DNA from 3 places in the Thalassospira sp. B30-1 genome. Region 2 is predicted to be linked to each of the others. Evidence: riboswitches for the same ligand, from Rfam matches in the RefSeq annotation. Region 2 holds a riboswitch; each other region holds the start of a gene.

Region 1 (3,277 bases), 540 kb from region 2:
TGCCCGACGCCCCGAAAAAGTTGATGAATTACGCCAGCACTGCGGCCATAGTGACCACCCGATTTAAGAACCAAGGCCAACCGCCGCATGCCCCGTATTGTCATTTGCAAAACCTGCCAACCAGCACCTGATGCTGATCCGGACCCAAAGACGGATTTTGTCGATGCGGATGGTTTTGTGCGGCAGTTAGGCACGGCACTTGATCAGGCGGAATTGCCCGAAACGTTTGAAATCACGCAGGTTGACTGCATGGGATCATGCAGCGACCCGACATCGGTTGCACTTCAGGGAACCGGGCGGGCAAGTTATCTTTTTGCCGGATTATCGGCACATCGTGATATTGACGATATCATTGCCACCTGCCGGGAATATCTGAACGCCCCGGATGGATGGATCGAAGACGCACGCGGCTGCGGACGTCTTCGATTTTGCCTTAAGGCCCGTATCCCGGCCCTGTGATTATGGCGCAACCGAAACAGTCATGACCTGACGCAGTGGCTTATCGCCAACGGCAAGCTGGCTATGGTCATTGGCCGTAAGGGTCACGATAACCTCATTATCGCCCGCTGGAAGGTCTGCGATATGAAGCCACGGGCCATACAGGCGGGCGATCTTGGTGCCGTTAACATAGACATGAGCATGTCCCTCGCCCGGGATATGGGGACTGCTGGCATGTTCGGGGGCAAAACGGAAATTCTGCACCAAGAGATGCAGGTTCCAGCCACTGACCGGATCGGGCGCAATGGCAACATCAAGCCTTGGCGCATCAACGGCATCGGGCAGTGAAATGACGGCATCATGGCTGGCATGGGCACCGTTGACATTCATCGTGTCATGCGTATCACCATGGGCACTTTCCCCATGCGCGCGCGGATCGGAATGGTCATGACCATCAAGGGTGATGCCATTGCCCGCCGCCACCAGAAAGCCAATCCCGCCGCCAAAAACAAGCCCGATCCCGAAAAGAGCAAGTGAACGTGGCATTTCGTTTATCCAGACAAATCAATGAAAGAAAACAGGCGCGGAATATACCGCGCCTGATCAATGTGATTGCGTTTTACGCTTCCCGGTCGGCTTCACGCCGCCAGAAATGCCCGGCAAACAGCCCGGTCAACACCCAGGCCACCGCCCCGATACCAAAGGCACGCGCAGCAAACAGCGCGCCGAGTTCGGTCGGCACGGGACCGCTGAACTGATCGGGTTCCGGCGCACCGATAACATGGGGCGCCAGAAGCAGAACAACCGCCGCCCCCCACGCCAGCCAGTTCCGGCCAAAGGCGATCAGCCAAACCGCAAGTGCCGCGGTTGCCACCGTCGCAAACCACCAGATTTGCCGTTCATAGACATCGGCCGCAGCAACACCGGGCACCTCTGGCGCCAAGGTGAAGCCCGGTGCGAAATGCACGATGACAAACCCTGCAATGCCCCAGATGATGCCATTGCGCGCCGTCACCACATGACCACGATTTTCGGCAAAGGCCATGGCCGCGATCAGGATCAGTGCATAGCCGGTATAGACCAGCATGGTGAACAGGATGCTTAGCCCGTCACGCAGCGGATCAATCCCGCCGACATCCTGATGCGCGCTAACCGCGTCACCGCCGAAATGCACAAGGGCACCGGTTTCATACAGCTCCGCATGCAGCAAAACGGGCTGCACAAAATACAGCTGTAGCAGGGCCGCAATAAGCCCCGCTGCAGCACCAGCGAACAACGCGCTGGTTACTATGCGTGTGAACATGACTTAGTGGCAGGGAAAGCCGGTCGCGTGGCGCACATCGTGTGCCGCATCATGAAGCAGGTCCGCCTGAACGTGGCCGGTCACAAAGACAATCGCCATGCCGAAAACGGCACAGGCAAGGATCGGCAGAAGAACGGATTTTTTCGAAACGGCAAATGCCGCGGTCTGCGTGGTCATAGAAATCTCCTTTGCTGTCACACCCGACAGTCGGTTCGGGTCCATGCCTGGCAGGTCTCCTGGCTTGCGGGTCTTCATGCGTCGCCGACCTTCCCTGCTTTCGCAAGTGGTATGATGGCGGGCACTCGTCGCATACAGTCGCGGGGGCGGCTTTGGCTTTGACCGTCAAACAGACGGCTTTCCAAATTCCCTCTTCGTTTCCCAACCCCGAGCAGAGCGGGAAAAACCAAGCCATTCGTTTATGACGGTAATTTTGCGCAAGTGCAATGTGAAAACCACGCAGGCCGGGTGATCATTCGACGAACATATTCGCCCGATTGTCGATCTGCGACTGGAATGCCCGCAAAGATCAGTGCGGGGGTGGCTTAGTCGTGTGTGACGTGGGCAAAGACATCTCGAACAACACGGGAAATATGTTCGTCATCAATCTGATAGAAGATATGACGCCCGTTGCGCTCGGAGGCCAGAATGCGCTGATCGCGCAACTGACGCAGATGATGGCTGGTAAGCGACTGCGACATGCCCGATGCCTCGGCCAGTTCGCCAACGGTTTGCGGTTTTTCCATGCAGCGCAGAACAAGCTGCAACCGCCCGGCATCCCCCAAAAGCGCAAAGATTTTTGCCGCCGCCTCGATATCGGGCAGCGACAGGTTATGACCGGTGGCGCGCGACGCATCACGCGTTACGGCTTCCCCCTGTTCGGTGGAAAGGCCAAGACGTGCCGCGGTATCGCATTCCTGACAATCGTCACCATCATTATTGGCGCTGACCACGACCGGGCGGGCCGGTGTGACTTCGACTTTACGTGATTTTGCTTTGCTTTGTGACATGCCACTATTTTCCACGCCCTGCATCGCTTGGCAAGGGGACTTGATGTTTGCGTGCATGGAACTCCGCCACGCAGGGAACGTTACAGGTATGACACATCATCGAAAGTGCCCACCAGAACAAGGAGACACACCGATGCAAGAGCAAACAGCACTCGACATTTTTAATCTGCGCCAGTCCCACGACAGTTGGGAACGGAATGTTGCCGGTTACTGCGCGAAAAACGACATGCAGGTCGGAAATCTGCCCAAAGAGGTAACCGGCCCCTATAACGAGATGAATGAGGCGTGGGAAAAGCTTAAGGCCGAAGGCGATGCCGCAAGCAACGCCACCGCAGAGTAGTTCCACAAGGCGACCGCAAATCTTGAAAAAGCATGGAACGATATGATTGGCAGGTAAATTGCCGGTTTTATGCCCTTTATAGAGAATGCCCCAAAATCGCCTTTTCATTGCAAATCGATGACATGATTACGCGCCAGATTGAAATTGTCTGGAAAAGCAAAAGGAGGCTCCCATGACAGCCCGTCCCCT
Region 2 (3,277 bases):
CGGTCATCATCGCGGACGCGGCAATCAGGATCGCATACACACGCCTGACCGGAACACCAAGCGATGCGGCGGATTCCCTACCAAATGTAAAGGCATCAAGTGCGCGAGCATGCCAAAGACACACGACAAGCCCGACAAGAGCCACGGGTAAAGCCAGCCACACATCGGGCCAGCGCACGCCGCTAAGATTGCCCAGAAGCCAGAACATGATGCCGCGCGCCTGCTCGGCACTAGCCGATTTGGTGACAATGAAGGATGTCAGGGCATTGAACATCTGCGATCCGGCAATCCCGGCCAGAATGATCGCCCCCGTGCCGCGCCCGGCCTGTAACGCCAGAAGGGTCACAAAGGCGAATGCCGCCACTGCGCCGATAAATGCACCAAGTGACAGCGAAAGCATCCCGGCCCCAAGACCTAGGATCACGATGCTGACCGCACCGGTCGATGCCCCGGCCGAAATGCCGAGCAGATAGGGATCGGCAAGACTGTTGCGCAAAAGCGCCTGCAGGACCGCACCGGAAACGGCCAAGGCCGCCCCGCAACTTGCGGCAACGATGGCGCGGCTCAGCCGATAGTTCCAGATTATACCGGCATCAATCGCATCCACCGGATGACCGGCATCCCACAAATGATTGGCAATCGTATTGATCACCGTGCCCACCGGGATCGCTGTTTCGCCCACCGATGCGGCAACCGCCAGGACCGCTGCCAGCAACATCAGCGCGGCAAATGCCACGCTGATGCGTTTCATGAAAACGGGGCTGGAAATGATATTCCCGATCATTGGCCCGATCACTGGGTTGCCTCGAACGCCTCGATTGCCTTGGCCAGGGTTTCAATGCCGTCGATTGTCCGCATGGTCGGGTTCATCGACTGGGCATCCATGACGACGATATTTCCGCTTTTGACCGCATTCATCTGACGGGTTACCGGATCGGATTTCAGGAACTGCATTTTCAGTTCCCAGTCATCGGCCGGAAAACGGCGACGATCCATTTTGCCAATCGCAATGATATCGGGATTGGTTCGTGCGATGGTTTCCCACCCGACTGTGGGCCATTCATCATCACTGTCGATGACATTCTCCACACCAAGGATCGACATGACATAGGCCGGTGCGCCTTTCTGCCCGGCAACAAACGGATCAACATCGATTTCGGCGCTGGAAAACCAGAACAGTGCCGAAATTCCCTTGCCATTCACGGCGGCAACTTTTTCGCGCGCAGCCTGTTCGCGGGCTTTGAAATCGGCAATCAGATCTGCGCCGCGTTCCTCGACATCGAAGATTTTCGAAAGGTCGGCTATCCCCTGATAGATCTGATCCATCGAAAAGGCATCAATCCGCGTTCCGTCACCGCCCGTGGTGTTGTCCTTACCGACGCAATCGGCTGGTGCGGTATAGACCGGGATTGAAAGTTCAGCAAACTGGTCAATCGTTCCGACCTTGCCATTCGGGCCGATATGCCATTGGAACTGGGTTGCGACCATATCGGGTTTCTGGCCGACCACACTTTCAAAGCTGGGATCGTTGTCTGCCAGACGCGGAATGGTGGCGTTGACGTCGCGAAACTGTTCCTGCACCGGGCCAAGCCATACGGCCGTTCCGACCACCCTGTCGGTCAGTCCCAGAAGATAAAGCAGTTCAGTGCTGCTTTGGCCAAGCGATACGACACGGTTCGGAGCCTGATCAAAGGTCAGGGTTCGACCACAATTTTCCAGTGTGAGCGGATATTCCGTGGCAGATGCGTATTGCGCGAAAGAAGCCAGTCCTGCAGCAAACACCCCGACTGCAAGAACCTTTTTGTTCAGTTCAATCACTTTGCGTCCTTTCATGGATATGCTGATCGGGAATTTCATTTCCCGACCGGACATACCAAACCAATAAATGTTATGTTATAACATAACATCAAAGCTACTATGGTCAAGGGACTGGCTAAAGTGCTGAAAAATGGCGGGAAATGCCGGGATCCAAGGGCGGTCCAATGGCTTTCAGCCCGCCCGGAACGGTGACATATACCGACATCCTCCGGGGCACCCCGCCCGGTCCGTCGTATTCATGTCAGCAGGTCTCCTGGCTCGCGGGTCGTTGTGTTTTCCTGCCTTCCCGGGAAATATCCCAGTGGCTTTCAGAAGGAAACACTCACCGCCTACAGTTGCGGGGGCAGCTTCGGTTAACCGTCTTCACGGACGGCTTCGAATTCCCTTTATCCTTGTCGGATACTGACATCTATCGGTGTCACATAGTCACGAAGGCCGGTCAAGCCAATTGCGAATAAATCGCAATGATTACAATTTTCAATAGGCGTTCGCCGCCGCCGTGCCATCGCCGCCCAGCCGCCCAAGGATCGCCGAGACATCGCGCATCGGTGGCGCGCCAAACATGCGGGCATATTCACGGCTGAATTGTGATGCGCTTTCATATCCGACTTCATAGGCCGCGGTTGCCGCATCCTTCATTTCGGTCAGCATCATCTGGCGCGCCATCGTCAGGCGAAGGCGTTTCTGATACTGAAGCGGGCTCATGGAGGTTACCTGCTTGAAATGATGATGGAAGGAAGACGGGCTCATATTCGCCTGTGCCGCCAGATCATCGACCCGAAGCGGTGCGGCAAAATCGTCCTTCATAAGGCGGATGATCTTGGAAATGCGTTGCATGTTGCTGCCGCCCATGCCGATTTGCGCAATCCTGGCCCCCTGAAGGCCGCGCAGAAGGCGATAATGCACTTCGCGCAGAAGCATCGGCGCCATCACCGAAATATCGTCTTTCTCATCGCACAGGCGCAACAGGCGCATCACGGCATCCAGCAAGGTATCGCTGGCGTTATCGACATGAAGACCGCAATCGCTTTCGGATGCCGAGCCGACCTGAAGATCAATCTGGGTGACAAGATCGCCCAACATCTGACCATCCAGTTCAATCGACAAACTGCGATACGGAAGTGCTGCACTGGCATTTGTCACACAGCCGACAATCGGCAGGTCGACCGACGCCACCAGATACTTTCCGGGCGCATAACTGAAAACCGCCTCGCCCAGAGTGACCTCTTTGGCACCTGACGCGATAATGCAAAGGCATGGCTTGTAGATTGTCGGAACTTTCATCGACGGCCCGGTCGCACGATACAGATGCACCGCCTTTACCGGCGTCTCGGCAACACCTTCGCCTTCGCAGTATCTGTCAATCAGCTCAGACATCTCTTCAAACACAGGCATCGCCAAACTCCTTTGTTTCTCTAATATGAACTATAGCAACCAAAACCATCCTGAAAAGCGGTTT
Region 3 (3,277 bases), 660 kb from region 2:
CGCTTGGTCTGTCGCTTGAGGCGGCCTTATCATTTCATATCGATACGCTTGGCGTGACCCGGATCGAACATATAACCGGCGTCGATCAACCGGGCTGGCGGGTGACCGGGGTTAATCTGCGTTACTGATTAAAGGGGGCTGTGCAGTTGCCGATACCCTGTTGGGCTTGAATGACATGCCACACAGGGTATCAGTTTTCAGGCGGATTTCCGTTGATCGGTTTCCTGCGCATCGACAAGTGCATATTCCGACAAAAAGCGATCTACCATATCGGCAGAGACATCGTATCTGCCACAGATTGACGCGACATCGTCAAGATAGGCTTCGTAGTAGGGAATAGGCCGACTGCGCGATTTGCCGCGAAGCTCGTTGATTTCCGTAAAGTCGGATGCAAATTCCGGTGCTTCGATAACCTGAATGATCGTGTCGTCGATGATGGCGGCGGGTTTGCCTTTGTATTTCTTGCCACAGGCTGAAAGCATTTTGCTGGCGGTCGGGATGGATATCCCGGGCTGGCCCAGAAGCAGTGACATTTGATCTTCGTCGAAATCGTCATTTTCGAACAATTCTACGAGTTTCGTCAGGTCACGGACCAGAAGAGAAAGCGCATTTACGCGGATGCCACGCGCATGCGACCAAATGATGGTCGCGACAACACCACAGGTCGGGCGGCTGGCATAAATGTTTCGAACATCACGACGCGCCAATGATATTTCACCATTTACAGCATGATGTTGCAGGAATTCGGGAAAGGATTGATCATTATAGCTCAATCTATCCAGCAGCCCGCGCCACATGTCTTCGCGTGATACGGTCTGCCAGGTTGTTGATTTCAGATTCCGAATTCGTTGAATTTGTTCATGAATTGCCATTTGATCAGCAAATTTCCAATTAACCCCAAGAAGTTTTTCCGAAACCCTTTGCGGTTTCGGCATCCGGACTTTGTTTGTTTTGTAATGTCCGGCGGTCACGCGGGCGGCTTTTGTCGGCTCTGATCCATCGTGACAAAATTATGTTCTCCTAAAGAATAACCGCCGACAAGCAGTCAATTCTTACAAATACTGACCTTATGGCTAGGTCGGAGTTTGGGCTTTGGTCGTGGGGGTAAAGCTGCTAGGTTCGGCGCTGCCGTTTGGTGATGGGAAACCGGTGTGATGCCGGTGCTGCCCCCGCAACTGTAACGGGTTGGGTGATCCGGGTGATGTGATGTCACAAGCCACCGGTAATGTTGATTTGCAGACAACATGCCGGGAAGGCGGATTGCTTTCATGCCCGCAGCCAGGAAACCAGCCATCGGTATTCCTGTTCGTAAGGATATGGGGTAACGCAATCCGGCCTCGGTGGGAGGTCAAGGCGAAGGAAAGTGGGTATGACCCAGAATATGGCTGATAGCAGCCAGCTTGCCGGGATCCATCTGATCCTTGGCGGTGCCAGATCGGGCAAAAGCCGGTTTGCTGAAAACCGGATCAACCATGCAGGCGGCGGTATTTATGTCGCGACCGGTCGTGCATGGGACGAGGAAATGGCAAATCGCATCGAACTTCACAAATCATCGCGCGGCGAAATGTGGCAAACGATTGAGGAACCGCTTGATCTTTGCGCTGTCCTGTCTGCCTGCAATCACGACGGCAGTAAACCGGTTCTGGTCGATTGCCTGACGCTTTGGCTGACCAATCTGATGCTGGAAGATCGCGATATCGGGGCCGAGTTTGACCGGCTTTGCGACCTTTTGCCGGGGCTGGATATCCCAGTTCTTCTGGTTTCGAACGAGGTTGGTTTCGGGATTGTGCCGGAAAATGCCATGGCGCGCAGCTTTCGTGATCATGCCGGACGATTGCATCAACGGATTGCCGAGCTTGCCAATCAGGTGACGCTTGTGGTTGCGGGCATTCCGATGTCGGTTAAATAGATCAGAATTCATAGATTTAAGGGTAATTGAATATGGCACAGCTTGGAAAAATTCCGGCAACAGTGATCACCGGTTTTCTTGGTGCAGGCAAAACCACGATGATCCGCAATATGCTGGAAAATGCCGGGGGTAAGCGGATTGCGCTGATCATCAACGAATTTGGTGATCTGGGCGTGGACCGCGAGGTGATTAATGGATGTGGCATATCGGGTTGTGCCGAGGACGACGTTGTCGAACTTGCAAACGGTTGCATCTGTTGCACGGTGGCCGATGATTTCCTGCCGACCATCAAGGGCCTGATTGATCGCGACACGCCGCCTGATCATATCGTTATCGAAACGTCAGGACTGGCATTGCCAAAACCGTTGGTCAAGGCGTTCAACTGGCCGGAAATCCGTTCACGGGTCACGGTAGATGGTGTGGTGGCTGTTCTGGACGGGGCGGCATTGCGCGACGGTCTGTTTGCCCATGATCATCATGCGGTTCAGGCCCAACGTGAGGCTGATGATAATCTTGATCATGAAAGCCCGCTTGAGGAACTGTTTGAAGAGCAGCTTCATTGTGCGGATATGGTGGTTCTGAACAAAACCGATTTGCTGAGCGCTGCCGAAATTGCCAAGGTAGAGGCAGATATCCGGGCCGAGCTGAAACGCCCATCGGTCAAGATCATCGCGACCGCGCATTCGAAGGTCGAAAATGCTGTTTTGCTGGGACTTGGAGCGGCGGCCGAAGACGATCTTGATAGCCGCCCCTCACATCATGACGATGGTCACGAACATGACCACGACGATTTTGAAAGCTTTGTCGTGTCACTTGACGCGGTTGACGATGCGGCCGTACTTGAAAAACGCCTGATTGATGTCGTGCGTCAGTTCGATGTCCTACGGATCAAGGGTTTTCTTGATATTCCCGGCAAGCCGATGCGCCAGGTTGTTCAGGGCGTTGGTGAGAGGTTCCAGCGTTATTTCGACCGGCCGTGGGCCGAAACCGAAACGCGCCGGTCGGAACTGGTGGTGATCGGCTTGCATGGCTTGGATCGCGGTGCCATCGAAGCGGCAATCAAGGCATCGTGACGTTTTGAAATTGTAAGATCATCCGGTCGACAACGTTGTGCGGGCGGATGATCTTGAACCAGCACACGATAAAAGAAACGGACATTTCCGATGCATCTGCTTGCCGCCCAGCCTGGACTTGTTACCGATGGAAGCGAAGCCGTCGATCTGGGGCAAAGCCCGGGCGATGTCGTTATCCTGTCGGCGGCAGAGTCCGAGCTTGCCTGTCTGGCGGGGGCGCAGGCGCGATTGACTTCGGCATTTGGTGATGTGACACCATCGCTGCGATTGGCAAGCCTTTTGCAGTTGGGCCACA

What was found. Region 2 has a riboswitch for cobalamin ahead of IT971_RS02770 (ABC transporter substrate-binding protein). Riboswitches for the same ligand answer to the same signal wherever they lie in the genome.
Region 1: it holds a riboswitch for cobalamin, as region 2 does, so the genes downstream of both, IT971_RS05350 (CbtB domain-containing protein) here and IT971_RS02770 (ABC transporter substrate-binding protein) in region 2, are expected to answer to the same signal.
Region 3: it holds a riboswitch for cobalamin, as region 2 does, so the genes downstream of both, cobU (bifunctional adenosylcobinamide kinase/adenosylcobinamide-phosphate guanylyltransferase) here and IT971_RS02770 (ABC transporter substrate-binding protein) in region 2, are expected to answer to the same signal.

Annotation. Positions count from the first base shown of each region.
Region 1 is NZ_CP065232.1:1,155,189-1,158,465, reverse strand. It holds gene IT971_RS05365 (DUF1636 domain-containing protein) at 88-459, shown strand; gene IT971_RS05360 (hypothetical protein) at 460-984, opposite strand; gene IT971_RS05355 (CbtA family protein) at 1,058-1,741, opposite strand; gene IT971_RS05350 (CbtB domain-containing protein) at 1,745-1,918, opposite strand; cobalamin riboswitch at 1,950-2,164, opposite strand; gene IT971_RS05345 (helix-turn-helix transcriptional regulator) at 2,284-2,748, opposite strand; gene IT971_RS05340 (hypothetical protein) at 2,882-3,088, shown strand; gene IT971_RS05335 (hypothetical protein) at 3,261-3,277, shown strand, end outside.
Region 2 is NZ_CP065232.1:612,445-615,721, reverse strand. It holds gene IT971_RS02775 (iron ABC transporter permease) at 1-751, opposite strand, end outside; gene IT971_RS02770 (ABC transporter substrate-binding protein) at 793-1,833, opposite strand; cobalamin riboswitch at 2,044-2,240, opposite strand; gene IT971_RS02765 (AraC family transcriptional regulator) at 2,296-3,213, opposite strand.
Region 3 is NZ_CP065232.1:4,739,593-4,742,869, forward strand. It holds gene IT971_RS22075 (histidine phosphatase family protein) at 1-128, shown strand, start outside; gene IT971_RS22080 (hypothetical protein) at 198-773, opposite strand; cobalamin riboswitch at 1,086-1,310, shown strand; gene cobU (bifunctional adenosylcobinamide kinase/adenosylcobinamide-phosphate guanylyltransferase) at 1,370-1,909, shown strand; gene cobW (cobalamin biosynthesis protein CobW) at 1,942-2,982, shown strand; gene cobN (cobaltochelatase subunit CobN) at 3,073-3,277, shown strand, end outside.